DNA from 2 places in the Kineococcus endophyticus genome. Region 2 is predicted to be linked to the other one. Evidence: riboswitches for the same ligand, from Rfam matches in the RefSeq annotation. Region 2 holds a riboswitch; the other holds the start of a gene.
The links. Region 2 has a riboswitch for thiamine pyrophosphate ahead of thiM (hydroxyethylthiazole kinase). Riboswitches for the same ligand answer to the same signal wherever they lie in the genome.

Region 1: linked by a shared signal. The riboswitch ahead of AB1207_RS10780 (ECF transporter S component) and the one ahead of thiM (hydroxyethylthiazole kinase) in region 2 are both predicted to bind thiamine pyrophosphate.

What each region holds. Positions count from the first base shown of each region.
Region 1 covers NZ_JBFNQN010000006.1:267,895-281,936, forward strand. The annotation lists gene AB1207_RS10710 (potassium channel family protein) at 1-136, opposite strand, end outside; gene AB1207_RS10715 (TrkH family potassium uptake protein) at 168-1,526, opposite strand; gene AB1207_RS10720 (ankyrin repeat domain-containing protein) at 1,633-2,055, opposite strand; gene AB1207_RS10725 (EAL and HDOD domain-containing protein) at 2,165-3,427, opposite strand; gene dcd (dCTP deaminase) at 3,549-4,124, opposite strand; tRNA gene AB1207_RS10735 (tRNA-Gly) at 4,200-4,273, shown strand; gene AB1207_RS10740 (TetR/AcrR family transcriptional regulator) at 4,336-4,911, opposite strand; gene AB1207_RS10745 (CPBP family intramembrane glutamic endopeptidase) at 4,957-5,670, shown strand; gene AB1207_RS10750 (hypothetical protein) at 5,680-5,946, opposite strand; gene AB1207_RS10755 (serine hydrolase domain-containing protein) at 6,093-7,292, shown strand; gene AB1207_RS10760 (SDR family oxidoreductase) at 7,379-8,356, shown strand; gene AB1207_RS10765 (CsbD family protein) at 8,373-8,546, opposite strand; gene AB1207_RS10770 (DUF4235 domain-containing protein) at 8,667-8,969, opposite strand; gene AB1207_RS10775 (hypothetical protein) at 8,986-9,126, opposite strand; TPP riboswitch at 9,176-9,280, shown strand; gene AB1207_RS10780 (ECF transporter S component) at 9,332-9,934, shown strand; gene AB1207_RS10785 (ATP-binding cassette domain-containing protein) at 9,939-11,408, shown strand; gene AB1207_RS10790 (energy-coupling factor transporter transmembrane component T family protein) at 11,555-12,322, shown strand; gene AB1207_RS10795 (ATP-binding cassette domain-containing protein) at 12,454-13,470, shown strand; gene AB1207_RS10800 (hypothetical protein) at 13,467-14,042, shown strand, end outside.
Region 2 covers NZ_JBFNQN010000015.1:18,879-32,920, forward strand. The annotation lists gene AB1207_RS19740 (acetate/propionate family kinase) at 1-895, opposite strand, end outside; gene AB1207_RS19745 (serine hydrolase) at 945-3,176, opposite strand; gene AB1207_RS19750 (TenA family protein) at 3,191-3,871, opposite strand; gene thiD (bifunctional hydroxymethylpyrimidine kinase/phosphomethylpyrimidine kinase) at 3,868-4,707, opposite strand; gene thiE (thiamine phosphate synthase) at 4,704-5,345, opposite strand; gene thiM (hydroxyethylthiazole kinase) at 5,342-6,169, opposite strand; TPP riboswitch at 6,162-6,262, opposite strand; gene AB1207_RS19770 (DUF4383 domain-containing protein) at 6,321-6,776, shown strand; gene mgrA (L-glyceraldehyde 3-phosphate reductase) at 6,808-7,851, opposite strand; gene eda (bifunctional 4-hydroxy-2-oxoglutarate aldolase/2-dehydro-3-deoxy-phosphogluconate aldolase) at 7,848-8,486, opposite strand; gene AB1207_RS19785 (LmeA family phospholipid-binding protein) at 8,532-9,272, opposite strand; gene AB1207_RS19790 (hypothetical protein) at 9,306-10,301, opposite strand; gene AB1207_RS19795 (hypothetical protein) at 10,298-11,440, opposite strand; gene AB1207_RS19800 (ABC transporter ATP-binding protein) at 11,437-13,182, opposite strand; gene AB1207_RS19805 (glycosyltransferase family 4 protein) at 13,179-14,042, opposite strand, start outside.

The DNA of each region.
Region 1 (14,042 bases), on a different contig from region 2:
CGGCGTGCGTCAGGGAGCCCGCGAGCTCGTCGACGAGGCTCGCGTCGTTGTCGATGCCCAGGACGTCGACCTGCCCGTCCTCCATGAGCTCCAGGGCCAGGGAGCGGCCGAAGCGGCCGAGGCCGATGACGACCACCGACCGCGGGCTGGCCAGAGCCGAGCGCTTGCTACCCAATGATCGGCCTTCCTTCGGGGTACTCGTACAGGCGGGTGCGTTCGCGCAGCGCCAGGGCGGCGCCGAGCGTGATCGGCCCGATGCGGCCGAGGAACATCAACAGGGCCAGGATGACCTGCCCCGAGTCCGGCAGCTGCACGAGCAGCCCGGAGCTGAGCCCGACCGTGGCGAACGACGAGACCACCTCGAAGACGACCATGTCCAGCGGGGCCCGGGTCATCTCGACGAGGACGACGGTCGCGACGACGACGACGCCCACGGAGGCGAGCGCCACCGTCAGCGCCTGCCGCACGACGCGGTCGGCGACCGTGCGGCGGAAGACCGTGACGGTCGGCTCGCCGCGGAACTCGGCGTAGACCGCGACGGCGAGCAGGGCGAACGTCGTCACCTTGATCCCGCCGGCCGTCGACGCGGATCCGCCGCCGATGAACATGAGGACGTCCATGACGAGCCAGGACCCGCCGTTCATGCTCGTGATGTCGATCGAGTTGAACCCCGAGCTGCGGGTGGCCGAGGCCTGGAACAACCCCGCCAGCGGCCGCGCCCACCAGTCCAGGCCCGCCAGGGTCGCCGGGTTGCGCCACTCGTTGACGGTGAGGAACACCGCCCCGAGGAACAGCAGCGGGACGGTCGTGACGAGCGTCAGCTTGGTGTGGAGGGACCAGCGCTGGGGGAAGCGGAACTGCTTGCGCAGCTCCAGCAGGACGGGGAAGCCCAGGCCGCCGAGGAACGAGGCCGCGACGACGGGCAGGCACATCCACGGGTCCGCGACGAAGGCCGTCATGCTGTCGCCGCGCAGCGCGAAACCGGCGTTGTTGAAGGAGGAGACGGCGAGGAACGTGCCCTCCCACGCGGCCGCGGTGATCGTCCGGTCGTAGCCGGCGAAGAGCCGGGACGTGAGCAGCACCGCCGTCACCAGCTCGACGACCACCGAGACGCGCACGACGCCGAGCAGCACCGAGCGGACGTCGCCGAGGTTCAGACCGCGCGACTCCGTGGCCGTGAGCATCCGCGAGCGCAGTCCGAGCCGCCGGGAGGCGAAGACGCCCAGCAGCGAGGCGGACGTCATGATCCCGAACCCGCCGACCTGGGCGAGGGCGAGGATGACGACGAGCCCGAACGTGGACCAGTGCTCGCGGGTGTCCACGACGACGTGCCCCGTGACGCACAGCGCGCTGACCGCGGTGAACAGGGCCTCGACGAAGGTGGCCGACCCCGGGCCCCGCCGGGCGACGGGCAGCCAGAGCAGGGCGGTGCCGAGGGCGACGGCGAGGGCGAAGCCGAGGGCCACGACCTGGGCCGGGTGCCGCAGCACGCGCTGACGCCGGCGGGTCGCGGGGACTTCCGCCACGTGGTGCCTCCGCCGTGCGTCGTGCCAGCGCAGGGTCCGCCCGCGCTCGACGCGGACGCGCCGACCGTCGCCAGGCTAACGGGACGGCGGTGCCGGGGAGGGACGGTCAGTCCGGTTCGGGGACCTCGAGCAGTTCCAGGAGGTCCTGGCGGCCGAAGAACCGGGCGGCCTCGAGCGCGCTCGGGGTGCCGAGGTAGGGGTCGGCGTCGGCGGCGACGAGCGCGGCCACGACCTCCACCTCGCCCTTGAAGACGGCGGCGGCGAGCGGGGTCTGACCGCGGCTGTTGGCGCGGTCGGGGTCGGCGTCGCGTTCGAGCAGGGCCAGGACCGTGCGGGGGTGACCGTGGTAGGCGGCCAGCATGACGAGCGAGTTGCCGTCGCTGTCGGTCGAGTTCACCGGGACGCCGAGGTCGAGGTAGCCGCACAGTTCACGGACCCGGCCGTTGCGGGCGTGCTCGAAGACGCGGTGGGCCAGGGCCAGTGCCCGTTCCTCGCCCTCGTCGGCGGGGCCGGAGGGGACAGCACCCACCGCGGCACCGGCGTCCGCCGGCCCGGAGCCGGGGTCCTCCCGCTCGCTGGTCACGGCGCCAGGGTAGGTCCGCCTGAGCGGAGAGTGCACGCCCGTGGCGTGTCCGGCGTCAGGGACGCTCCAGGACCGAACTCACGGTGACCATGGCCCCACTGAGCGCAGTCAGGTAGGCGCGGGAGACCTCGTACACGGCGTGACCGGCGTCCGTGATGACGAACGGGTCGTCCTCCTCGTAGGCGAGGACCGCGCGCAGGGCGCCGCCGGCCGGCCCGCGGCGGTGCACGAGGGCTGCCCGCACCGACTGCGCCACGCCTGTCGTGTCCACCAGCTCGTCCTCGGCCATCCCCAGCACGGTGGCGACCCCGGACAGCAGGCCCACCGTGTAGGCGAGGTCGGCGTCCTGCGGGGCCAGCCGCGAGCAGGCCGCCGCCCGCGCCAGCACCATCGTCAGCGCCTCGGTGTCCACGCTGGTCACGCCGCCCAGCAGCATGAGCACCACCCACGAGCACAGCTGCTGGCGGCCGAGCAGGACGATCGCCTGGCGCAGCGAGGTGATGCCCGACTTCGTGCCGGCCGCGGCCGAGGAGACGGTCTTCAGGACGCGCAGGCTGAGGGCCGGGTCGGAGGCGACGAGCTGCTCGATCTCGTGCAGCGGTGCGTCGGTGCCGGTGAGCGCGCGCACCAGGCGCAGGCAGACCAGCTGCGAGGGCGTGAGGCTGACCGCCTCGAGCGTCACCGGCCGTTGCAACCCGTACCCCTGGAACAGGTCCGCGCCCGCGGCGAGGCACCGGGCGAACAGCGCGTCGTCCTCGATGCGCTCGACGACGACGAGCGCCGTCGGGTTGTGCTCGCGGGCCAGGACCAGGACCCGCTCGAAGTCGTCCCCGGCCGCCTCGACGTCGATCTTCACGTAGTCGGCGAGGGCCACGGCCGGCAGCCGCCCCTCCTCGCCGATGAAGTCGTCGATGGCGATGCGGTAGCCCTGGGCGCGCAGCCGGCGCAGCCCCTCGAGCACCTCGTCGTCGACCTCGACGTTCTCCAGCAGCTCCAGCACGACCTGGTCGGGGGAGCACGGGATGGGCAGGGCGCCGGTGAAGAACCCCCGGGTGAGGTTGATGAACAGGAGCCGGTCGCCCGCGATCTGCTCGACGCCGAAGTCGCCGAAGGTGGCGCTGATGACCTGCGACGTCGCGTGGTCCTGCTCGGCGCCCTCGGCGAGCTCGGCGCTGGCCCGGCCGTGGTTGCGGAAGAGCAGCTCGTAGGCCACGAGTCGGCGCTCGGTGTCGTAGATGCCCTGCCGGCCCACGCGCACGGGGGAGCGGGACGTGGCCTCGTCGACGGGTGCGGGCGGTGCGAGGGGGTGCGCGTCCACTGCGGTCCCCTCCCCGTCCGTCGTCACCGCGAGCTCCACACCCGTGTCAACGGCTCGCCCACGGGACGACTGAAGTGTTCTCCGTCACGGCTGGGCCGAACGGGTGGGTGCGTCCCGCCGGTCAGACCTCGGTGCGGTGGAACCCCTGCGCCGAGCGGCTCGGCGTCGGCCCGCGCTGCCCCTGGTACCGCGAGCCCGAGGCGCCGCTGCCGTAGGGCTGCTCGGCGGGGGAGGAGAGCTGGAAGAAGCACAGCTGGCCGATCTTCATGCCCGGCCACAGCGTGATCGGCAGCGTCGCGACGTTCGACAGCTCCAGCGTCACGTGGCCCGAGAAGCCCGCGTCGATGAACCCCGCCGTCGAGTGGGTCAGCAGGCCGAGCCGGCCCAGGCTGCTCTTGCCCTCCAGCCGTGCGGAGATGTCGTCCGGCAGGGAGACGACCTCGTACGTCGAGCCGAGGACGAACTCGCCGGGGTGCAGGATGAACGCCTCGTCGGGCGCGGTCTCGACCAGACGGGTGAGTTCGGGCTGCTCCTGCGCGGGGTCGATGACCGAGTACTTGTGGTTGTCGAAGAGGCGGAAGAAGCGGTCCAGCCGCACGTCGACGCTGCTCGGCTGCACCATCGACGGGTCGTACGGGGAGAGCGCGACCCGTCCGGAGTCCAGCTGGGCGCGGATGTCGCGGTCGGAGAGCAGCACGGGCGTCACGGTACCGCCGGTGCGAGCACCCGCCGCCGTCGGTTACAGTGGTCACCGTCCTGTTCTGCAGGGCATGCGGGCGTAGTTCAATGGTAGAACTTCAGCTTCCCAAGCTGATAGTGCGAGTTCGATTCTCGTCGCCCGCTCCAGCACGAAGGCCCAGGTCCGGTGGACCTGGGCCTTCGTCGTTCCCGGGGTCGCCGGAACCCGGTCACGCCAGCAGGGCCCGGACCGCCTCGACGACCTCGCCCGGTCCGGGTGGGGCGGTGAGCGCGTCGGCCGCGGCGCCGTCCAGCAGCCACCGCACCCGCCGCGCCAGGACCTCGGGAGCGGCGACGCCGGTCCGCAGCTCGCTGCGACGTCCGGCGATCTCCAGCTGCCGCACCAGGAAACCGTGCACGAGGTCGGTCTCGGCGTGCAGGGCCGCGGCCACCCGGGGGTCCTGCTCGACGGCCGCGACGGCGAGCACGAGTCCGGAGTACGCCGGGTCCCCCGCCTCGGCCTCGGTGTCCGCGGCGTGCGCGAGGACGGCGGTGAGGCCCGAACCGCGCTCCTCCAGTGCGGCCAGCCGGCGGGTCGTGGCGTCCCGGCCCGCGTCGAGGACCCCCACGAGCACGTCGAGCTTGGTCGGGAAGTGGTGGAAGAACGTCCCCGAGGAGACCCCCGCCGCCCGGCAGATCGAGGCCGTGGACGTGCGGTCGTACCCGGCGACGGCGAACTGCTGCCCGGCCGCCTCGAGGATCGCCCGGCGGCGCGGGTTCACCCGGTCGCCTCCGCTGCCGGTCACGGGACCTCCCTGGAGTACATGCTCTAGAGCGTTTACTCTAGTCGCATGCCAGCGACGGGGGAGGAGGGGCGGGGCAGGACCGGCGCACGCGGGTGGTGGGTCGTGCTCGCGGGGATCGCGCTCGCCTGGACGCCGATGTGGCTGCCACCCCTCGTCCGAGCCAGCGGCGCCGACCCGTCGCAGGTGCTGGGCGTGCTGGGGCTCACCGGACCGGCTGCGTCCATCGCGTGGAACGTCCTCGCGGTCACGCTCCTGCTGGCCTGGGTCCGGGCCGTCGAGCGCCGGGACCTGGCCTCGCTGCGCGTCGTGCGCCCGACCGGTCGCGACCTCGAGTCCGCCCTCGTCCTGTTCGGCGCGGCGATGCTCTGGTCGTGGCTGGGCTCCCTGGTCCTGCCGCCGACGGACGGCCCGGGACGGGGGAGCGCGGAGATCGTCGCGCTGCCGCTGCTCGCCGTCGTGGCGATGGTCCTCACCGCGGCCGTGGTCGAGGAGGTCCTGTTCCGCGGCTACCCGCTCGAACGCCTCACGGAACTGCTCGGGCGGCGGTGGCTCGCGGTCGCCCTCACCGCGCCGTTCTTCGTCGTCCCGCACCTGGTGTTCTTCGGGCCGGAGTGGTTGCTGCACCACGCCGGCGGGACCGTCGCGATCTACGTCCTCTACCTGTGGCGCCGGAACCTGGTGGCGTGCATGGCGTTGCACGCCGCGGTCAACGCGCCCGTGCTCGTGCCGACCGTCGCGGCACGCCTGGCGGGCGCGTGACCGGGGACGTCAGCGGGTGCCCTCGGGCCCCTGGTCGGCCGGAACGGCGTTCGCGGCGTCCTCCTCGCTGATCTCGACCCCGGCGATGGGGTTGCCCTGCCCGGTCCCGTCGGCCACGTCGTCCTCCAGGCCCAGCGGGTCCTGCGGGTCGCGCGCCGGGCTCGGCACGGGGCCGGAGTCGGACGCGCGGGCGTTCTCCCGGCTCCCGCTCTCCTGGACGGTGCGGACCTCGGCGTTGTCGCGCGGGTCCACGTGGGGTGTCGTCTCCTCGCTCACCCGCCCACTGTGGTGGCCGGACGGCTGCGGCGCGCGCCGGAGGTGGTGCAGGCACCACCTCCGGTCGTCCAGCGCACGGGATCGATCGGGCGGGCCGGTCTCGGGAGGCTGAGGGCACCGAGGAAGCCACCACCCAGGAGGAACCCGTGACCACCACGAAGACCCGCTCGCTCGCCGCCGCCCTCGCCGGCGCCGCCGTCCTCTCCCTGGGCCTGACGTCCGCCGCGACCGCCGCCCCCGGGGCGCACCAGGGCCAGCGCTCGTCCGTCGTCCAGCAGCGCCTCGACGACCTCGTCCGCGAGGACGGGTTCCCGGGAGCCCTCGCCTCCGTCCGCGACGCCGACGGAAGCGTCACGAACTACACCGCCGGGGTCCAGGACCTCGCGACGGGCGACCCGATCCACGCCGACGGGCGGGTCCGCATCGCCAGCAACACCAAGACGTTCACCGCCGTCGTCGTGCTGCAGCTCGTCGGGGAGGGGAAGGTCGCCCTCGACGAACCCGTCGAGACCTACCTGCCCGGTCTCGTGCGCGGACCCGGTGGGGACGGTCGCGCCATCACCGTCCGCCAGCTCCTGCAGCAGACCAGCGGCCTGCCCGACTACGACACCGTCGTCGCTGACGTCAGCCAGGGCGACACCGCACTGCTGGACATCCGGCACACCTACTTCGACCCCTCGCAGCTGCTGCAGGCCGCGCTCGCCGCCCCGGCGGAGTTCTCACCCGGCGCGCAGTGGCAGTACAGCAACACGAACTACCTCCTCGCCGGGATGCTCGTGCAGCGCGTCACGGGCCGGCCGATCGGCGAGCAGATCACGCAGCGGATCGTCGACCGCCTCGGGCTGGAGGACACCTACTGGCCCGGCACCGGGGAACAGGAGATCCGCGGTGAACACCCCCGCGGCTACCTCGCCGCCGGCGAGGACGCGCCGTGGACCGACGTCACCGAGACCGACCCGTCCCTCGGGTGGGCTGCGGGACAACTCGTCTCGACGCCGTCGGACCTTGCGCGGTTCCAGGCCGCCGTCCTCGGTGCCGACGGCGCGGAGGGGTCGGACCTGCTCGCCCCGGCGCAGCGTGCGGAACTGCTGAAGACCGTGCCGGCGGCGGAGTTCGAACCCGAACCGGGCTGGAGCTACGGGCTGGGCTTCGCGCACCGGACCCTGAGCTGCGGGGTCGAGGCGTGGGGGCACGGCGGGGACATCCAGGGGTACGAGACGCGGAACCTCGTCACCTCCGACGGCCGGTCCGTCGTCGTCGCGGTGACCGCGCTTCCGCGCACGCTCGACGACCTCGCGGACGTGAACGCCGCCGTCGAGGCGGCCGTCTGCGACGGGCAGGCTTGACGACCGTCCCAGCGGGTGTCGGTGCCGGAAACGGCGTCTAGGGTGAGGGCACCCGACGGGGTCGTCGGGGAACGACGGGAGGAAACGTGCGCGTCCTGTTCATCGGTGGCACCGGGACCATCAGCTCCGCCTGTGCCGACCTCGCGGTCCGGCGGGGGATCGACCTGACCGTCCTCAACCGCGGCTCCGGCCGGCGCTCCCTGCCCGAGGGGGTGGAGACCCTGACGGCCGACGGCCGTGACCCCGCCGCGGTGCGGGACGCGGTGGGGGACAGGACCTTCGACGTGGTCGTCGACTTCGTCGCCTTCACCCCCGAGCACGTCGCCGCGGACGTCGAGCAGTTCCGCGGCCGGACCGGGCAGTTCGTGTTCATCTCCAGCGCGAGCGCCTACGCCAAACCCGTGGGGCACCTGCCCATCACGGAGTCGACGCCGCTGCGCAACCCCTTCTGGCAGTACTCCCGCGACAAGATCGCCTGTGAGGAGCTGCTGACCCGGGAGTGGCGCGAGAACGGTTTCCCGGCGGTCGTGGTCCGGCCCAGCCACACCTACGACCGCGCGATGGTCCCCCTCGACGACGGGTGGACGGCTGTGGACCGGATGCGGCGTGGCAAACCCGTCGTCGTGCACGGCGACGGCACCTCGACGTGGGTCCTGACCCACCACACCGACTTCGCGCAGGGTTTCGTACCGCTCCTCGGCGAACCCGCCGTCACCGGTGAGGCCGTGCACATCACGTCGGACGAGGTGCTGACGTGGGACGGGATCGCGCGGCGGCTGGCCACCGCGGCCGGTGTGGAGGATCCGCGGATCGTCCACGTCCCCAGCGACGTCATCGCCCGCGAGGCACCCGACCGGGGGCCGGGTCTGCTGGGGGACAAGGCGCACTCGGTGGTCTTCGACAACACCGTGCTCAAGCGGCTCGTCCCGGGTTTCGCCGCCACGACGAGCTTCGCGCAGGGTGCACGGGAGATCGTCGCCCACCACGACGCCCACCCGGACCTGCAGGTCGTCGACCCCGTCGTCGACGCCCGGCAGGACCGGCTGGTGGAGCTGTTCGGCTGAGGCCCAGCCGGAGGGCTCAGCCCTTGAAGGCGTCCTTGACGTGCTCGCCGCGCTGCTTCAGGTCGGCCGCCGCCTGGTCCTTCTGACCCTCGGCGCGCAGTTCGTCGTCGCCCTTGGCGCCGCCGACGGCCTCCTTGGCCTTGCCCGCGAGGTCCTGGGCGGCGTTCTTGATCTTGTCCGTGGCGCTCATCGTCAGCCTCCTCCGTGACCGGGTGGTTCCCGGTGCGGTCCCACTGCAGCACTGCGGCAGGGGGACCGCACCCGGGAACCGGGTCACGGGGGCCGTCGTCACGACACCCTCACGAACGGGTCAGGAGTACTCCTTGACCGCCCCGTCGTCGCCCGGGCCGAGGCCGGGCGGGAGTTCCCCGAAGCTCTTGCGGTACCAGACGGCGGCCTGGCGCTCGACGATCAGCCGGGTGAGGCCGATGACCGCACCGGAGGCCAGCGCCCACACGACCGCCTCCTTCCACGCCACGTCCGGGTCCTCCGGGTTGTCCGGCGGCGGCGACTTCGTCACCGCGACCCAGACCTTCTTCGTGACGCGCCCCGCGACCGCGGTCGCGAGGATGCCGGCGCCCGGGCCGACGAACTTCCAGACGATCGAGCTCATGGGCGGCAACCCTGCCCTACAGCAGACCCAGGAGCCAGCCCAGGACCGGGGTCAGCGCCGCGGCGCTCCCGGCCAGGACCGCCAGCACGACCACCAGGGTCATGAGCTTGACGGCCCGCGACGGCCCACCGTCCGGTCCCCGCATCATCCGCAGCACCGGGCCATCCTCCCCTCACCCGGGACCGCCGCGGCGGGGTACCCTCGCTGCGCAACGACAGGGGAGCGCCGTGGGGCGCTGAGAGTGCGGGTTTCCGCAGACCCTCGAACCTGATCCGGTTCACACCGGCGTAGGGAGTCGGGACGTCCTCGACGCGTGACCGCGGTGGTCGCGCGTCCCCCTCCTGGGACCAGGAGGAACCACCGTGAGCACCACGCTCAACCGTTCGCGCGCCGCGCACCACTGGCGCACCGTCGACCTGCTCACCGCCGCCGTCCTCGGCGTCGCCTTCGGGGTCGTGTTCTGGGGCTGGGGCGTCCTCTACACGGCCCTCACGCCCCTCTTCGTCGCCGTGCCGTTCGTGCAGAGCATCCTCTCCGGCGTCTGGCTGCTGCCCGCCGTCGTCGCGGCCCTGGTCATCCGCAGGCCCGGTGCGGCGCTGCTCGCCGAGATGACCGCCGCGTCCGTCGAGGCCCTCCTGGGCAGCCACTGGTCCACGGGCGTGCTCGTCTCCGGGGCCATCCAGGGCATCGGCGTCGAGCTCGCGGTGGCCTTGTTCGCCTGGCGCCGCTTCGGACCGGCCGTGGCGGTGCTCGCCGGGGTCGTCGCCGCTGTGCTCGAGGGCGTCTACGAGCTGTTCGCCTACTACTCCGGCGCCTGGACCCTCGGGTTCCAGATCGTCTACGTCGCGTGCTTCGCCGTCTCCGGCGCCCTGGTCGCCGGTCTCGGCGGCTGGGCCCTCGTGCGGGCGCTGGCCCGCACCGGCGCGCTCTCGGCGTTCCCCGCCGGGCGCGAGCACCGCGGCTGACACCGTGCCCCACCTCGCGCTGCGCGGGCTGACCGTCACCGCCCCCGGCGGTCGCGCGCTGGTCCGCGACGTCGACCTGGACGTCGGGGCCGGCGAGCGCGTGCTGCTCGCCGGCCCCAGCGGGGCGGGGAAGTCCACCGTCCTCCGGGCGCTCGCCGGGCTGCTCGACGAGGACGTCGACGCCGTCGGGGACCTCCGCCTGGACGGTCGCGAGGCGGCCCCCGGGGAGGTCGGCCTGCTCGTGCAGGACCCCGTCGACGCCGTCGTGGCCGAGACTGCCGGCCGGGACACGGCCTTCGGCCCCGAGAACGCCGGCCTCGACCGGCTCGGCACGTGGCGCCTGGTCGCCCGCGCGCACGCCACCGCCCGCTTCACCGCCGGGCGCGACCGCGAGGTGCGGACGCTGTCCGGCGGGGAGCGGCAACGCCTCGCGCTCGCCGGGACGCTGGCCGCGGACCCCGCCGTCCTGCTCCTGGACGAACCCACCTCGATGCTCGACGCCCCGACGGCGGCGGCCGTCCGCGCGGCCGTCCTGGAGGCGGCCGGGGAGTCCCGCAGCCTCGTCGTCGTCGACCACGACGTCGCCGGCTGGGCCCCGCACGTCGACCGCGTCGTCGTCCTCGGCGTGGGCGGGGGCGTCGTGCACGACGGCTCCGCCCTCGACGCCCCACCCACCGGCACGGGCGACCTGTGGTGGCCCGGCGTCGCGGCGCCCGCACCCTGCGAGGTGCCCGCGGGGCTCCTCGTCCCGGCGTTGGACCCCGGCCCCGGCGACGTCCTGCACGGGGAGGCGCTCGGCCTCGTGCGCACCCGCCGCGGCCTGCGACCCCGCCCACCCGCGACGGTCCTGCGCGGGGTGGACCTGGCGCTGCCCGCGGGCGCGGTCACGCCGGTCACGGGCGACAGCGGGGCGGGCAAGTCGAGCCTGCTGTCGCTGCTGGCGGGGCTCACCGCGCCCACGTCCGGCCGGCTGCTCGCGGCCACGGCCCTCGCGGGGCGCCGGGGACGACGTGCCCCGCACACCTGGACCTCCCTCGAGCTGGCCGCGCGGGCGGGCTGGGTGCCGCAGTTCCCCGAGCACACCTTCGTCGCCGCGACCGTGCGGGCCGAGGTCACCGCGACGGCCGAGGTCCTGGGGCGCGACCCGGACCGCGGGGAGGCCCTGCTGGACCTGCTCGGGTTGTCCGCCCTCGCCGACGCCAACCCCTTCCGCCTCTCCGGCGGGGAGCAGCGGCGGCTCGCGGTGGCCGGCGCGTTCGCCGCGGGACCCGTGCTCGTCGTCGCCGACGAGCCCACCGTCGGGCAGGACCGGGGGACGTGGGCCGTCGTCGCGGGGCTGCTCGCCGCGGCCGCCCGCGACGGGGCCACCGTCGCCGTCGGGACCCACGACGGCCGGCTCCTCGACGCGCTCGCCGACCGCAGCACCGCTCCCGTCCGCCTCAGCGCCGGGCACCGCGTGGGGGTGGCCGCGTGACGCGCGGTGGGCGCCGCCCCGTCCGCGCGGGTGTCCACACCGGTGTCCACACCTCTGTGCACAGCACTGTGGACGACGCTGTGGGCAGTCGTGTGCGGGGTGTGGACGGCCCTGTGGAGGAGGTGGACGAGGTGGTGGAGACGACCGTGCCCCCCACCGCCGCCGAACGCCGTAGCGCAGGCCCCGGACCCGTCGTCCGGCACTGCGGGCCGCTGCCCCTGCTGGCCGTCGGGGTCCTGTGCGCCGTCGGGGCCTTCGCGGTCCAGGAGTGGTGGCAGGCCGCCGGAGCCCTTGTCGTGCAGGCGCTCTGCCTGCCCCTCGTCGTCGGTGACGTGCGCGCCGCGCTGCGCCGGCTGCTGCCCCTGGGCATCGCGGCGCTGTCGGTGGGCTGGTCGACGGTCCTCGCCGGCGACAGCCCCGAGCCCCTGTGGACGGCGCTCACGGCGGCGTTGCGGCTGCTCGTCCTCGTGCTCCCGGGAGCGCTGCTCCTGGGATGGCTGGACGCCGCCGAGGCGGGCGACCACCTCGCACAGCGGCTGCGCGTGCCGGGGCGCGTCGTCGTCGCGGTCGTCGTCGCGCTCGGGCGGCTCGATGCCCTCGCCGACTCCTGGGACCAGATCGCCGCGGCCCGCCGCGTCCGGGGTCTCGGCCCCGGCCGTGGCCCCGTCGGACGCGTGCGCTGGGCCGCCTCGACGTCGTTCGGGCTGCTCGTCGACGCCGTCCGCGGCGCCGGCCGCGTCTCGTTGGCGATGGACGCCCGCGGGTTCGCCGGCGAGCGTGCGGGGCGGCGCAGCTGGGCGCTGCCCGCGCCCTGGCGCCGCGCCGACACCGTCCTGCTGCTCGTCGGGACGGCGGTCGCCGCGGTCCCGCTCCTCCTGCGGCTCGGGGGTGCGTTCCTCACGGTCACGACCTGACGGGTGACCTACCCGGCGGGCCCGAAGACGGCGACGCTTCCACCAGGGCCCGCACCGCGCGGGAGCTCCTCGGGGGAGGGCGGGGTGTCGGGCAGGTGACGGGCGAGGCGGCGGGCGAGGTGGTGGACCGCGTGGCAGGAGACCTGGCACGGGTGCGGGACGTCGCCCCGCCGGCGCTCGCCGTCTCCGGCGTCCACGTGCGGTCCGGGCCCTCCTCGACCTCCACCGGGGCCGTCCTGCTCGACGGGCTGGACCTCACCGTCCGCGCCGGTGAGGTGCTCGCCGTCGTCGGCCGCCGCGGCGCCGGCACGTCGACGCTGCTGTCGGTCCTCTCCGGCGGCGCCCGACCGACCCGGGGCGCCGTGCGCGTCCTCGGGCGCGACCCGGCGGCGGAGGCCGACGTGGCGACGCTGCCCGCCCACGCGGCCCTCTTCGACCACCTCACCGTCGAGGAGACGCTGTCGCTGTGGGCGTCCCTGTCCGCCGGACTCCGCAGCCGCACCGGTGCGGACACCGACGACCTGCTCGACCTCGCGGCCCTCACGGGCTCGCGCCAGGTGCTCGTCCGGGACCTGGACCACGGCGATCGGCAGCGGCTGCAGCTCGCGGCCACCTTCGCCGGTGGGGCGCCCGTCGTCGTCTGCGACGAACCCGTCGGCGGCTCCGCACCCGGGACGGCCCGTGCGCTCGCCGCCCTGCTGCGCCGCCACCGCGCCGACGGCGGGACGGCCGTCGTCGCCGGCGGCCGGCCGGAGGTCCTCGAGACCGTCGACGGCGCGGAGCTGCTCGCCGCCTGCGACCGCGTCGCCGTGCTGCGCCGGGGACGGCTCGTCGCGGTGGCGTCCGCAGCCGAGCTCGTCGACCGCTTCGCCGTCCACGGCGGCGTCACCGCCCTCGTGCACGACGCCGCGGAGGCGAGCTCGCTCGCGGCGACCCTGCCGGGAGCCACGTTCCAGCGGGTCGGCGAACTGACCCGCGTCGACGTCCCGGACGTCGCCCCCGAGCGCTGGCGCTCGGCCACGGCCGGGATGCGGGCGCTGGTGGAGGTGCGCCACCACGACGCCACGCTCGCCGACGCCGTGCGGCGCGCCACCGCTGACCGGCGCCGCGTGGACCTCCGGCCCGACGACCAGCGCTGCCGCCCGTGAGCACCACGCGCACCACCCCGTCGCCGGCCGCACCCGCCGGTCGCCGCCGACGGTGCCCGCACCGGCTGTCGCCGGTGCGTGCCGCTCTGCGCGAGTCGTTGCGGGACAAAGCGTTGCTCGCGCAGGCGGTCCTGACGCCGGCGCTCGTCGTCGCCGTGGCCGTCGTCCTCGGGCAGTTCGGGAGGTCCGGGGACGCCCAGGTCGTGCAGGTGGCCGGGGCGCGACCCGCCGTCGCCGTCGAGCGCGCCCTGACCGCCGCGGGCGAGGAGGTGCGCAGTCCCGGCGTCGGCACCGCCCGGGCCACCGCCCTCGGAGCCCCCGGGCCCGGTGTGGACGCGACCGTCACCGTCCCCGCCGACGGGCCGGTCCTCGTGCGCGTCGCCCCGTCCGCCACGTGGGCGGTCGGGGACCTCCTGGAGGCGGTCCAGCGGGCCCTGCCCAGCCGCACGGTGCGCGTCCTCGGTCCCGACGGCCACGCCGCGCACGGGGTCGCCGGCCAGTTGCAGCCCGCGGTCCTCGTGCTCACCGCGGTGGTCCTCGCCCTGCCCGGCACGGCGGGACGCGTCCGGAGC
Region 2 (14,042 bases):
GGCCCTCGGCGGCCTTGCCCGACAGCGTCCGGACGTCGTTCGACAGGCCCGACAGCGCGAGCAGCCCGGAGGCGGAGTTCAGCTGCCGGACGATCTCGGTGACGCTCTCCCCCGTGCGGTCGGCGACGAGCTCGACGACGGCCGGGTCGAGGTCGCCCGAGCGCGTCCCCATGACCAGGCCCTCCAGCGGCGTCAGGCCCATGGTCGTGTCGACCGACCGACCGCCCAGGACAGCCGTTGCGCTGCACCCGTTCCCGAGGTGCGCGACGACCGTCTTGAGGGTCGCCGGGTCCCGGCCGTCGGCCTCGGTGAGGATCTGGGCGGCGCGCTGGCTGACGAACCGGTGGCTCGTGCCGTGCATCCCGTAGCGGCGGACGCCGAACTCCTCGTACCAGCGCGCGGGCACCGCGTACCGGTAGTTCACCTCGGGCATCGTCTGGTGGAACGCGGTGTCGAAGACGGCCACGTGCTCGAGGTCGGGCAGGACCGCGCGCGCGGCCTCGATGCCGGAGGCGTTGGCCGGGTTGTGCAGGGGCGCCAGCGCCGACAGCTCGTGGATCTGCCCCAGGACGCGGTCGTCGATGCGGACGGAGCCGCGGAAGACCGACCCGCCCTGCACGACGCGGTGCCCGACGCCGAGCAGCGGCGGCAGGTCGAGGTCGAGCAGGCGCTGCAGGACGTGGGCCAGGGCGCCGCGGTGCGTCGTCGCGGCGGGCGTGATGGTGCGCGTCGTGGACTCCCCGCCCGACGTCGTCGTCATGTGCACGACGGCGTCGGGGCTGCCGATGCGCTCGCCCAGGCAGCTGAGGGCGCGCTCGCCCGTCTCCGGGTCCACGAGCGCGAGCTTGACCGACGAGCTCCCGCAGTTGACCACCACGACCGACCCGTTGCCCACCACGAGACCCCCTTCGAACGACCTGTCCCACCCCGCCACGGGAAGGCTCTCACGCACCCCCGACACGGCCCGGCAGCACTCCCGCCAGGGTGGTGGCGAGGTCGGGGGCGACCTCCAGCGCCCGGTCCCCCTCCGGTTGCAGGTACCCCATGACGGCCACGTGCTCGGCGGGCAGGGCGAAGGCCCCGCCCGCGTTGACGGACTGCCCCCAGCCCATGGCCCAGCGCGTGCCGTCCGGGTCCGTGCCGCACGGGCAGGACGGCCAGACGCCCAGGCCGTTGCCCAGCGGCTGCAGGTCGACGAGCTCGGCGCGGGCCTGCGGGGTCAGGACGAGGTCGGAGGAGAACAGCGCGCCCTGCCAGCGGGCCAGGTCGCCCGGGGAGGCGACGACGCCACCGGAGGAGAACCCCACCCAGCCGGGGACCTCGCGCTGCTCGACGGTCATCGTCGTGAGGCCCAGCGGTCCCGCCACGCGGTCGGCGACGAGGTCGGCGTACGGCTGTCCCGTCACCTGCTCCAGGAGCAGGCCGAGCCAGAGGAACCCGCTGTTGGAGTAGCTGACCTGCTCCCCCGGCGCGAAGAGCGGGGGTGCCTGCACGGCGAGCGCCACCAGGTCGACCGGGCTCCACACCCGGTCGGGGTCGAAGCCCGGCGTCTGCGTGTACTGCGGCAGCCCGCCGGCGTGGTGCAGCAACTGGCGGGGCGTGACCTGCACCCCGGGCGGGACGCCGTCGAGGTCGGGAACGGGCGCGTCGAGGTCGATCGTCCCGCGGGTCGCCTCCTGCAGGACGAGGGCGGCCGTCACGCCCTTGGTCAGCGACGCAGCGAGGACCGGTTCGCCGGCCGGCAGTCCCGTGCCGAGGGCGACCGAGCTCGTCCCCTCCCACACCGCGTCCCAGCGCTCCGCCCCGGAGGCGACGCCCACGCTGGCGGCGTCGATGCCGTCGGTGCGGGCCACCCAGTCGTCCAGCGCCTGTTGCAGGACGTCGGCGGGCAGCTCCGCCAGGGGTGCCTCGCGGGTGGGGAGCACGACGTCCGGGTCGGCGACGGCGTCGAAGGCGGACTGCTCCAGGGCGCTGCGGTCCGAGGGGCCGGGGATGGCCAGCAGTGACGGGCTGGGCCCGCCCGCGAAGGCGACGGACAGGGCGAGGCAGCCGGCGGTGACGGGCCCCAGCGCCGCGGGCAGCAGCAGCGCCGGCCGGGCGGGCCGGGCCCCTCGGACGGGCCACCACCGGGGCGGGCGGCCGCCGGCGACGTCCTCGACCCAGCCGACGGCGAGGACCGCGACGGCGGTCAGGACCACCGAGCCGGTCACGACCAGCGGGACCGCCGTCCACGCCCCGCCGGGCGGCCGGACCTCGTCGACGGCGGTGCGCGTCAGCACGATCGCGGCCGGGTGCCACAGGTAGATCGTCACCGCACGGGCCGTCACGCCCCGCAGGACCGCTCCCCCGCGGGCCGACCAGCGGCGCAGGGGTCCCTCGACGAGCCCGAGGGCCGCCAGCCAGCCGAGGGCGGCCAGCGCCAGCAGGAGCCACGAGGAGTTGAGCGACCCCCGGTCCAGCGGGACCACCGTCGTCAGGGCCAGCGCGCCGCCCACCCCGGTGACGGCGACGGCGGCGAGGACGGCGCGTCCCGGCAGCGCCCGGGCACCGGCCCAGGCGGCCCCGAGCACGGCGAAGAGGCCGTAGCAGAGGGCGTCCCCGACGCCGGTGCGCAGCGCCCCCACCGGCGTGGGCAGGCCCGCGCGCGGCCCGAGCTCCAGCAGGGCCAGCCCTGCGCAGGCGACGACGGACGCGAGCACGGGACGGCGGGCGCAGCGGACGACGACGGGCGCGAGGGCCACGAGCCACAGGTAGTCGCTGACGTACCAGAGGTGAGAGGTCAGCCAGCCCTGCTGCCCTTCCGCCCCGACCGGTGGCAGCAGGGGCAGCGCCCAGCGCCACGCGTCGCCGAGGGCGAGCTCCTCGCCGCTGCGTCGCGCGGTGAGGGCCGTCGTGACGAGGACGGCCGCCCCGAAGACCCAGAACGGCACGAGCAGCCGCCGCGCCCGCCGCAGGGCCGTGCGCGCCCAGCCGCCGCGGTCCAGGCTCGTCGCGAGCAGCGACCCCGCGAGGAAGAACATCACCGGCATGGCCGGGAACACCCAGGACAGCCAGGCCCACGCCAGCGCGTGCCACAGCAGCACCCGGACCAGCGCGACGGTCCGCAGACCGTCGACCAGCGGGTCGCGGGTGCGGGCGGGCGCGGGCGGCGTCAGGACCGAGCTGGGAGAGGTCATCGGTACCGAGCCTCTCATTGCACGGGGTCGGGCCAGCCCTCCCTGCGGTGGGCGCTCTCCCAGAACAGCCACTCGTAGCGCGTCGCGACGGCGAAGGCCTCGTGCATGGCCTCCTCGAGGTCGGGCCGGGCGGCGGCGTCGACCAGGTCCCGCGCCGTGGCCGTCGCGGCGTGGAAGGCGGGGTCGTCGTACGTCGCGACCCACCGGGCGAACGGGTGGCCCTCGACGAGCCCGGCACGGGCGGCCAGCCGGCGCCCGGCGTCGGCGTAGACCCAGAAGCAGGGCAGCACCGCGGCCGCGCCCACCGCGTACGGCGCGGTGGCGGCCGTGGCGACGAGGTGCGAGACGTACCCGAGCGTCGTCGGGGAGGCGACCGGCGCCGCCCCGTCCCCGGGCGGCAGCACCCCCGCCTCGAGCAGGTCGCCGTGCAGCGAGGACTCCACGACGGCCGCACCGTGCGCCGAGGACGCCCAGAACCCGGCCGCCGCGGCGTCGGGTGCGCGGGCGGCCAGCAGGGACAGCGCCCTGGCGTACCCCTGCAGGTAGAGCGCGTCTTGTTCGAGGTAGTGCCGGAACACGCCCGGGTCGAGCGTGCCATCGGCGAGCTCGGCGAGGAACGCGCACCGTTCGACGGCGGCGCGCACCGCGGCGGTCCGCTCCCACGCGGTCGCGGTGAAGCTCACGACGGCGCTCACCTGGCCTCCCGCAGCGCGAAGGCGTGGTCGAGGGGGCCGTGCGCACCCGGCTGTCCCGACCCGACGGCGAGGGCCCGTCCGGCGAGCAGGGCCGACTGCAGGTAGTCCCGCGCCGGCCCGGCCAGGGCGTCCCAGTCGGCCCCGGGGTGCAGCGCGGCCTGCGCGGCGAGGGCGGCGGACAGCGTGCAGCCCGTCCCGTGCGTCCCCGTGGTGTCCACGCGGGGGCGCCGCAGCACCGTCTCCCCCGCCGGCCCGACGAGGACGTCGACGCTCTCGGGGCCCCGGAGGTGGCCGCCCTTGAGCAGCACCGCGGTCCCCGTGCGGAAGAACAGCTCCCGCGCCTGGGCCCGGGCGCCGTCGAGGTCCGTGGCCGGGGCGGCGTCGAGCAGGACGGCCGCCTCCGGGACGTTCGGGGTGACGAGGTCGGCGACGGGCAGCAGGTCCTCGCGGACGGCGGCGACGGCGGCCGGGTCCAGCAGCCGGTCCCCGCTCGTGGCGACCATCACCGGGTCCAGCACGACGGGCCCCAGGCCCCCGCGGCGCACGGCGGCGGCGACGGCGGCCACGACCTGCGCGTCGGCCAGCATCCCGATCTTCGTCGCGTGCACGGTGATGTCCTCGAGCACGGCGTCGAGCTGGTCGGTGACGAACGCCGCGGGCACGACGTGCACCCCGCGGACCCCGCGGGTGTTCTGCGCCGTGAGCGCCGTCAGCACGCTGGTCCCGAAGACGCCGTGCGCCGCGAACGTCTTGAGGTCGGCCTGGATCCCCGCCCCGCCGCCGGAGTCGCTGCCCGCGATCGTCAGGGCCACGGGGACGGCGACCCGCGCGCTCACCGGCGCTCCCCCGCCCGGTCCCACTGCGCCCGCAGGTCCCGCGCCGCCCGTTCCGGGTCCGCCGCGCCGCAGATCTCCGAGACCACGCAGAACCCGGTGATCCCCGTGCCGCACAACCCGTCGAGGTTGTCCTGGTGGATCCCGCCGATCGCCACGCACGGCACCGGCGACGCCGCGACGACGGCCGCGACGCCGTCGGCGCCGAGTGCCGCGGCCGCGTCCGGTTTCGTCGCGGTCTCCCGCACGGGCCCGACGCCGAGGTGGTCGACGACCGCCGGGTCCACCGCCGCGGCCTGCTCCGGCGTCGAGACGGACAAGCCCAGCAGCAGGTCCGGCGCGATCCGCCGCACCTCGTGCGCCGGCAGGTCGCTCTGCCCCAGGTGCACGCCGTCGACGCCGGCGATCAGCGCGACGTCCACGGCGTCGTTCACCAGCAAGGGAACTCCCGTGCCCCGCAGCACGTCCCGGACAGCCAGGACGAGCGCGAGGCGCTCGCGGTCGGAGCCCTCCTTGGCGCGCACCTGGACGGCGTCGACGCCACCCGCGACGGCGGCGCGGACGACGGCCGGGACGCCGCGGTCACCGCACTGGGCGGTGTCGGTGACGAGGTAGAGCGTGGGCCGGAACGGCGCTCTCACGCGAGGCGTCCGGCGCCGTCGAGGACGTCCTGCGGACCGACGGCGTCGAGTTCGTCGAGCCACGCGATCGCGAAGGACCCGGGCCGGTCGGCCCGCGCCGCAGCGCGTTCCGCGGCGATGGCGACGTGCAGGTGCGCGGCGGCGGTCGCCACGAGCGGGTCGGGTTCGGCCGACGCGTAGGCGGCGACGAGCGCCCCGAGCGAGCACCCCGCCCCCGTCGTGCGGGTGAGCAGCACGTGCCCGCCGGCGACGCGGACGGTCCGGTCGCCGTGGACGAGGACGTCGACGGGACCCGACACGGCCACCACCCCGCCGGTGCGGGCGCTGAGCCCCCGCGCCGCCTCCAGGGCGTCCTCGGCCCCGTCGGTCGCGTCGACCCCACGGCCGCCGGCACCCGCCCCGGCGAGGCCGAGCACCTCGGAGGCGTTGCCGCGCACCACGGTCGGTGCGTGGTCGAGCAGCTCGCGGGCGATCCGCGTGCGGAACTCCAGCCCGCCGACGGCGACGGGGTCCAGCACCCAGGGCCGTCCGTGCTCGCGCGCCGACCCCGCGGCCAGGGACATGGCCTGCGCCTTCGTCTCGTCCAGGGTCCCGACGTTGACGAGGACGGCGGAGGCGAGCGCCGCGAACGCGGCGGCCTCGTGCACGTTGTCCACCATCGCGGGGGCCGCCCCCACGGCGAGCAGGGCGTTGGCGGTGATCGTCTGCACCACCGAGTTGGTGAGGCACTGGACCAGGGGCGCCCCCTGGGCCACGGCCTCGCGGGCGCGGGCGACGTCCTGGGCGGACACCAGCGTGGAACCGGTCGTGGAGGGTGCAGCCATGCCGCGACATCCCTTCGTCAGCATTACCTGAATCAGGTGCGACGGGTGTGATCTCAGCTGCGCGATCCGCGCGCAGCACCCCGTGTCGCGGCGAACGCTACACCGCCGTCCGCCCCCGTTTGCCGGGGGTTCGCCGGGGTAGCCCCACGGCATGAGCCTGAACCTGTCGGGATCGGACCTGTCGGTGCACCCGCGGACGACCGCCGGTCAGCACCTGTCGCTCGTCGTCGGGGGGCTGCTGGTGCTGTTCGGGATCGCCGGGTTCGTCGTCTCCGGTTTCTCCGACTGGACGGGCGGCACGCAGGAGCAGCAGGTGGTCGGGTTCTCGGTGAACCCGCTCTCCAGCGCCGTGCACCTCGTCCTGGGACTGCTGGGGCTGCTCGCCCGCACGGGGCGCCGCCGCGCCCGCTGGTACGGGGTCGTCGTGTTCCTGGCGTTCGCCGGGCTCTTCGCGTGGGGGGCGTCCAGCGACGGGTCCGGGGACACCGTGCTGAACCTGGCCTGGCCGATCACCACCGCGCACGGCGTCCTCGCCGCGGCCGGCATCGTCATCGCCCTCGTGCCGGTGACGGCCGGGCGGCGGCAGTCCACCGCCGAACTGCGCTGACCCCGACGGGGTCAGCGCAGCCCAGGGGCCCTCAGGCCTCGCCGCCCTCGCGGACGCCGGCCCACAGGTCGACGCCGGAGTCGACGGCGAACTCCTCGATCGCGCTCAGTTCGGAGTCGGTGAACTCCAGGTTCTGCACCGCGGCCACGTTGTCCTCGACCTGCTGCACCGAACTGGCGCCGATGAGAGTCGTGGTCACGCGCCGGTCGCGCAGGGTCCAGGCCAGGGCGAGCTGCGCGAGCGTCTGGCCGCGGCCCTCGGCGATCTCCTGCAGGCCGCGGATGCGGCGCAGCGTCTCGTCGTTCAAGATCGACGGGTCGAGGGACTTGCCCTGCGCCGCACGGGAGTCCTCCGGGATCCCGTTGAGGTAGCGGTTCGTCAGCAGCCCCTGCGCGAGCGCGGTGAAGGGGATGCACCCGACGCCCTCGGCCTCCAGGACGTCCAGCAGCCCGGACTCGATCCAGCGGTTGAACATCGAGTACGACGGCTGGTGGATCAGCAGCGGGGTGCCGAGGTCGCGCAGGATCCGCGAGGCCTGCAGCGTGCGTTCCGGGCCGTAGGAGGAGATCCCGACGTACAGCGCCTTGCCCGAGCGGACGATGGCGTCGAGCGCCCCCATCGTCTCCTCGAGCGGGGTGTCCGGGTCCGGACGGTGGTGGTAGAAGATGTCGACGTGGTCCAGGCCCATGCGCTGGAGCGACTGGTCCAGGGAGGCCGTCAGGTACTTGCGCGACCCGCGGTCCCCGTACGGCCCGGGCCACATGTCCCAGCCGGCCTTGGAGGAGATGACGAGTTCGTCGCGGTAGGGCTTGAAGTCCTCGCGGAACAACCGCCCGAAGTTCGTCTCGGCGGTGCCGTAGGGCGGGCCGTAGTTGTTCGCGAGGTCGAAGTGGGTGATGCCCAGGTCGAACGCGCGGCGGGTGATGTCGCGCTGGGTCTGGAACGGCTTGTCGTCGCCGAAGTTGTGCCAGAACCCGAGCGAGAGCGCCGGGAGTTCCAGGCCGCTGCGTCCGCAGCGGCGGTAGGGCATGGACTCGTACCGTCCAGCGTCTGCGGTGTACGTGGTGGGGCTCACGTCGGCGATCCTGCCACGCGCAGCGCCGCGGCGGCACGGGCCAGTTCCTCGACGCGGGCGAAGTCCCCCGCGGCGAGGGCGTCCGCCGGGGTGAGCCAACTGCCGCCCACGCACCCCACGTTCGAGAGGGCGAGGTACTCCGCCGCGTTCGCCGGGGAGATCCCCCCGGTCGGGCAGAACCGCACCTGCGGCAGGACCGTGCGCAGCGCTGCGAGGAACGGGGCACCGCCGGACTGCTGGGCGGGGAAGAACTTCAGCTCGTGGACCCCGAGTTCCAGCGCCACCAGGGCTTCGGAGACCGTCGCGACCCCCGGCAGCAGCGGGACGCCGCGGTCGCGGGCGGCCCCGACGATCGAGGGTGTCGTGCCCGGGCTGACGAGGAACTGCGCGCCCGCGTCGACGGCGCGGGCGACGTCGTCGGCCGACGTGCAGGTGCCGACGCCGAGCAGGATGTCGGGGACCTCCGCGGCGACGGCCCGCACGGCGTCGAGCGCGACGGGCGTCCGCAGGGTCAGCTCGACCACCCCGACGCCGCCCGCGAGCAGCGCGCGGGCCAGCGGGACGGCCGTGGCGACGTCCTCGACGACGACGACGGGCACGACCGGGGAGACGTCGAGAACACTGGCTGGCGACACGGGGGGCTCCTCCTCGAGGTCCGGGTGGGCCCCACTGTCCCAGCCTCAGCCGACGCGGACCGCGCTGGGGGTGACCGTCCCGGTGACGACGAGACCGTCGTCGGCGACCTGCAGGCCCTCCAGCCGCACCTGCGGCGGGACCCCCTCGAGGGGGAAGGTGAAGCCGCCGAACCCCGCGGCCTCGAGCAGCTGCTCGGCGCGGCCGAGCGGCACCGAGGCCCCCGCCAGCTGAGCGCTCACCGGTTCCAGCCGGACGTCCGAGCCCTCCAGGACGGGCTTGCCCGTGACGGCGAGGTCGACGCCGAGCCCGAAGACGCGGACGGTCGCCCCCGCGCGGACGGCGTCCCCGTCGCGGGTGAGCGTCACGTCGAGGGCGCCGACGGAGGCCTTCTGCGCGAGGTCGGCGTAGGCCACCTCCGCCCGGACGGTGCCACCGGCGACGTCGACCGTCCCGGCACCACCGGTGAGCACGCTCGAGGGGACGTCCACCTCGGGCAGCCGCACGCGCACGTCCCGGACGACGAGGTCGTCCTCGGTCGTCATGCGGGGCACCGTCACGGTCACGTCCTCGAAGCGTCCCCGCACGGCCTGCCAGAGGAACGAGCCGCCCGCGAGGGTGACCTCGGGGTCCTGCGGGAGCCGGTACTCGCTGCGCAGCTGGGAGGCGACGCGGTCGGTCGCGTAGGTGCGGGCGGCCAGGTCGGCCGCCACGGCGATGACCGCGAGCGCCACGAGCGTGACGAGCACGCGGACGAGGGGACGGCCGGAGCGGCGGGCGGACGACACCCCACCACTGTCCCAGGACGGGTCCGCCGGGGATCACCCCGACCCGAGCAGTGCGGCGGCCACGTCGTCGGGCATCCCCCGGAACGCGTGCACCGCCGCGATCCGGCACCGCGCGACGCGCCGCAGCACGGCGACGCGGTCGGCGCGGGCCCCGTCCCAGGCGGCCAGCACACCGCGCTCGACGGCCGCGGCCGCGGCGCGGTGACCGCGCGCCGCGGCGAGGTCGAGGTGCGCGAGCAGGTTCGCGACGTCGAGCGCCGGGTCGGCGAGCGCCGCGGTGTCGACGTCCAGGAGCGTCACCCGCCGCCCCAGCAGCACCTGCCCGTCGTGCAGGTCACGGTGCGCGGGGACGGGCGCGGCCGGAGGCAACCGGCGCAGGGCCGCGGTCGCCGCGTCCGCCGCCGCACGGAGCCCGGGCGCGGCGACGCCGAAGGCGAGGGCGTCGGCGACCCACCGGTCCAGGACGGCGGCCTCGGCGGCGGTGTCGTGCACCGGCAGGTCGTCCGCCCCGGACGCGGCGAGCGCGGTGACGGCGGCGCCCGTGCGCCGGCCCGCCTCCTGGCAGGCGCCCACCTCCCCCGTGCGCAGGACGTCGGTCATCTCGACGCCGTCCGCGGCCCGCAGCTCCAGCCGTCCCGGGGCGCTCGCCGCGACGTCGACGAGGTCGGGGGCGTCCGACGTCCGCCCGCGGACCGGCACCAGGGCCGCGTCCAGCACGGCGTGCCGGTGCAGCGCGGTGCGCGTCGCGGCCGGGGAGGCGAGCTTGACGAAGGTGTCGCCGCGACGCAGGACGGCCCGCTTGCCGAAGCGGTGCGCGAGGAGCCGCCCGGGCAGGGCGTGCACGTCCCCGAGCCGCGGGTCCTGCGCGCGGAGGCGGACGGGGCCGCCGACCGAGGCCGCGGTCCCGGCGACGACCCGGCCCGCCGCGTCCCGGCCCTCGAGCGCGAGGCCGGCCTCCGGTCGTCCGCCCCGCCGCGGCCACACCCGCGTCCAGACGGGGGGCGTGCCCGGGGTCGGCTCCGCGGTCACGCGCTCACCGCCCGCGCGGCGACGTCGAGGAGACGGCGCGTGGCGCCGGCCCAGCCCGGCCGACGGCGCCGGAACGGTTCCGGGGCGCGCAGCAGGGCCGCGGCCGCCCGCAGGACGCCCGGCACCTCCTCGCCCGGTTCCCCGGGGTCCGCGTCCTGGGCGACGACGGCGGCGTCCCAGGACGCGAGGTCCCACCCGGCGGGGGCGCGGCAGGCGCGGTCGACGTCGAGCACGACCCAGCCGTGCGCGGTGTGCAGCAGCTGGTCCGGGGAGAGGTCACCGTGCGCGAACACCACCGGGTCCAGGTCCGCCGCGTCGGCCTCGGCGGCCGCGGCCCAGCGGTGGGCCGTGCGCCGCAGCCGGTCCGCGAAGCCGGTGTCGAGGACGACGGTCCCCCGGACGGCCTGGTCCACGGCCCGCTGCAGTCCCGCGCGGTCGAGCACGGGCAGGCGGCCGGCGTCGGTGCGCGCCCAGCCCCGCACGAGGGCGGACACGGCGGCGCGGTCGGCGGCCGTGGCGGCCCGCCCCGGCAGCCACGGCGTCCGCACGCCGTGCCGGCCGAGCGGTCCGGCGGACGGGGTCGCGATCCCCGCCGCGCTCAGGGCGCGGGCGGCGTGGACGCTGCGCACCGCGGTGCCGGCGTCGGCGTGGACCTTGCGGCACTCCCCCGACGCCCCGTGGCGCAGGACGGCCCGCCGGGCCGGGTTGTGCGCCACCGTCCGGGCACCGCGGGCGGCCTCGGCCAGGTCCGGCAGGGCCCGGTCGGTGAGGGCGGGGACCCGCACGAGCCGCAGCCCCTCGTCGAGGACGGCTGCCCCACCGGCGGCGCGGACGTCCTTGCCGACCTTGCGCCACGACGCCGCCGAGTGGGCCGTCACCAGCCACCACGGACCGCCGTCGCCGGGGTCGACGGCGGCGCGCAGCGAGGTGGACGGCTTGTAGCGCAACCGGTCGACCCGCGCGGCCGGCATCCCCGTCCACCGGCGCAGGAGCACCTCGTCCAGGACGGTCAGCACCCCCGGGACGCCGGGGTCGGCGTGCGCGAGCCGGGCGTCGACCCGCAGCTCCTCGGTGGGCGGGAATCCGGTCACGGGGTCGGTCACGGGGTCGGTCACGGGGTCGGTCACGGGGTCGGTCACGGGGTCACTGCCAGAGCGCGTCGAGTGGTGGGCACGGGGTGGAACCGGCCCTCGCGCACCTCGACCACCCGGTCGCACCGTGCGAGCAGCGTGGGGTCGTGCGTCACCAGGAGCGTCGTCCGCCCGTCGGCGAGCCGGTCGAGGGCTTCGAGCACGGTGTCCGCGGACGCGGCGTCGAGCCCGGTCGTGGGTTCGTCCAGCAGCAGCAGCCCGGGGTCGCGCAGCAGGGCCCGGGCGATGGCCAGCCGCTGCCGCTGCCCGCCGGAGAGCGAACTGCCCCGCTCGGCGACGACCGTGTCGTAGCCCTGGGGCAGCGCGGCGACGAAGTCGTGCGCGCCGACGTCCCGGACGGCACGTTCCACGGCCTCGTCGTCGGCGTCCGGACGGCCGAGCCGGACGTTGTCCCGCACGGTGCCGGCGAAGAGGAACGGTTCCTGCAGGACGACCGCGACGTGGTCGCGCACGTCCTTGCGGCGCAACGTCGTCAGGTCGTGACCGTCGAGCAGGACGCGGCCCGCGCTCGGGTCGAGCAGGCGCAGGAGCAGGTGCAGGGCGGTCGACTTGCCCGACCCGCTGGGGCCGACGACGGCGATCCGCTCGCCGGGGTGCACGACGAGGTCGGCCCCGTCGAGGACCCGTCGCCCGGGGCCGCGCTCGACGACGACGCCCTCGAAGCGGACCGAGCCCCGCAGCCGCCGCAGCGACGTGGCGTCCGGGGCCTCCGGCAGGGGTTCGGCGCGGCGCAGGCAGTCCAGGACGCGTTCGCCCGAGGCCGCCGCCCGCGCGATGCGCCCGGTGTGCTTGGCCAGGTCGCGCACCGGCTTGAACGCGGCCTTGAGGTAGGTGAGGAAGACGACGAGCTCCCCGACGCTCAGGGCGCCCCCGCTGACGCGCAGCGCCCCGACGACGAGGACGACGGCCGTCGCCAGGCCGACGAGGACGTCGACGCGCCGTTCGAGGCCGGCGGCGAGCCGGCGCGCGCGGACCCCGTCGCGCAGGCTGCCGTCGTTGGCGGTGCGGAACGCCTGCGACCGGTGCTCCTGCAGGTCGTAGGCCTGGACGAGCCCGATCCCGGAGAACGCCTCGGAGGTGTCGGCGGCCAGGACGCCCTCGCGGCGGCGCTGGTCGCGGCTGGCGTCGGTGATGCGCCGCCCGCTGCGCCGGCCCGAGAGCAGCATCAGCGGGGCGACGGCGACCACGGCGAGCGCCAGGAGCGGGTCGAGCACGACCATGACGACGGCCATCGCGAGGAACGTCACGACGCTGCCGACGAGCGGCAGCCCGGCCGTGATCGCGGCCTCCTGGACCCGGCCGACGTCGGAGACGACGCGCGTGACCAGGTCGCCGGCCCGGGAGCCGGCGTGGAAGGACGGCGCGGCGTGCAGCAGCCGGGAGTGGACCTCGGCCCGCAGCCTGGTCGTGGTGCGAGAGCCCACGACGGCGAACGCCGTGGCCGTCAGGTACGCGCACAGCGCCCGGCCCGCGGCGAGCAGCACCACGGCCAGCCCGGCGAGGACGACGACCCGCAGCGTGCTCGGGGCAGCCCCCGCCGCGGGGTCGGCGGCCAGGGGCACGACGTGGTCGACGACGACCTTCAGGGGCCAGGGTTCGGCGAGCCGGAACGCGACCTCACCGAAGAGGGCCAGCAGGCCCCCGGCGGCGATGCGCCGCGAGCCGCGGGTGTGCGGGGCGACGAGGGCGACGGTGTGCCGCAGGGCCTGCTGGTCGACCGGCGTGCTCACGCGGGGACCTCCTGCCGGGTGGTGACCGGGGACAGGCCGGCGAGGGAGCGGTCGACGACGCGGGTCCACGTGCCGCGCTCGACGACGGCCCGGCGGCCGGCGGCCCCCAGGGCGGCGCGCAGCGACGGGGTCGTCCGGAGCCGTTGCAGCGCAACGGCCAGGGCGTCGACGTCGCCCGCGGGGACGAGGAGCAGCTCGGTCCCATCGCGGTAGGTGGTCGCCAGGTCCCCGACGGTGGCGGCGACGGTCGCGGTCCCGCACGCGAGGTACTCGGCCACCTTCAGCGGGGAGAAGTACCGTGCCCCCGCGGGGTACGGCGCCACCGCGACGTCGGCGCGGGCCAGCAGGGCCGGGACCTGCGCGGGGTCGACGGCGCCGGGAGCCTGGACCGCCAGGCCCAGCTCGGCGGCACGGGCCAGGGCGGCGGCGCGTTCGGGCCCGTCGCCGACGAGCAGCAGCTCGAGGGCCGGCCCGGGCTGCGCGCGCAGCCGCCCGACCGCCTCGACGAGCAGGTGGACGCCGTGCCAGGGGCGGAAGGCGCCGACGAAGGCGATCCGCAACGGCGCCGCGGCGCCGGTCCGGCCGGGGTCCCCGGCGGGCCGGAACCGGTCGACGTCGACCCCGTTGGCCACCACCCTCACGTCCGCCCCGGGCGCGAGGTCGCGGATCCAGTCGGCCACGGCCGAGCTCACCGCGACGACCCGGCGCGCCGCGACGAGGGCCCGCCGGGTGCGGTCCCAGGCCGTCGCGACGTCGTGCAGGCTGCGGTGGCGGGCCTGCTCGACGGGCAGCGGGGCGTTGACCTCCAGGACGGCGGGCACGCCGAGCTCGGCGGCGACCTCCTGTGCGGCGCAACCGAA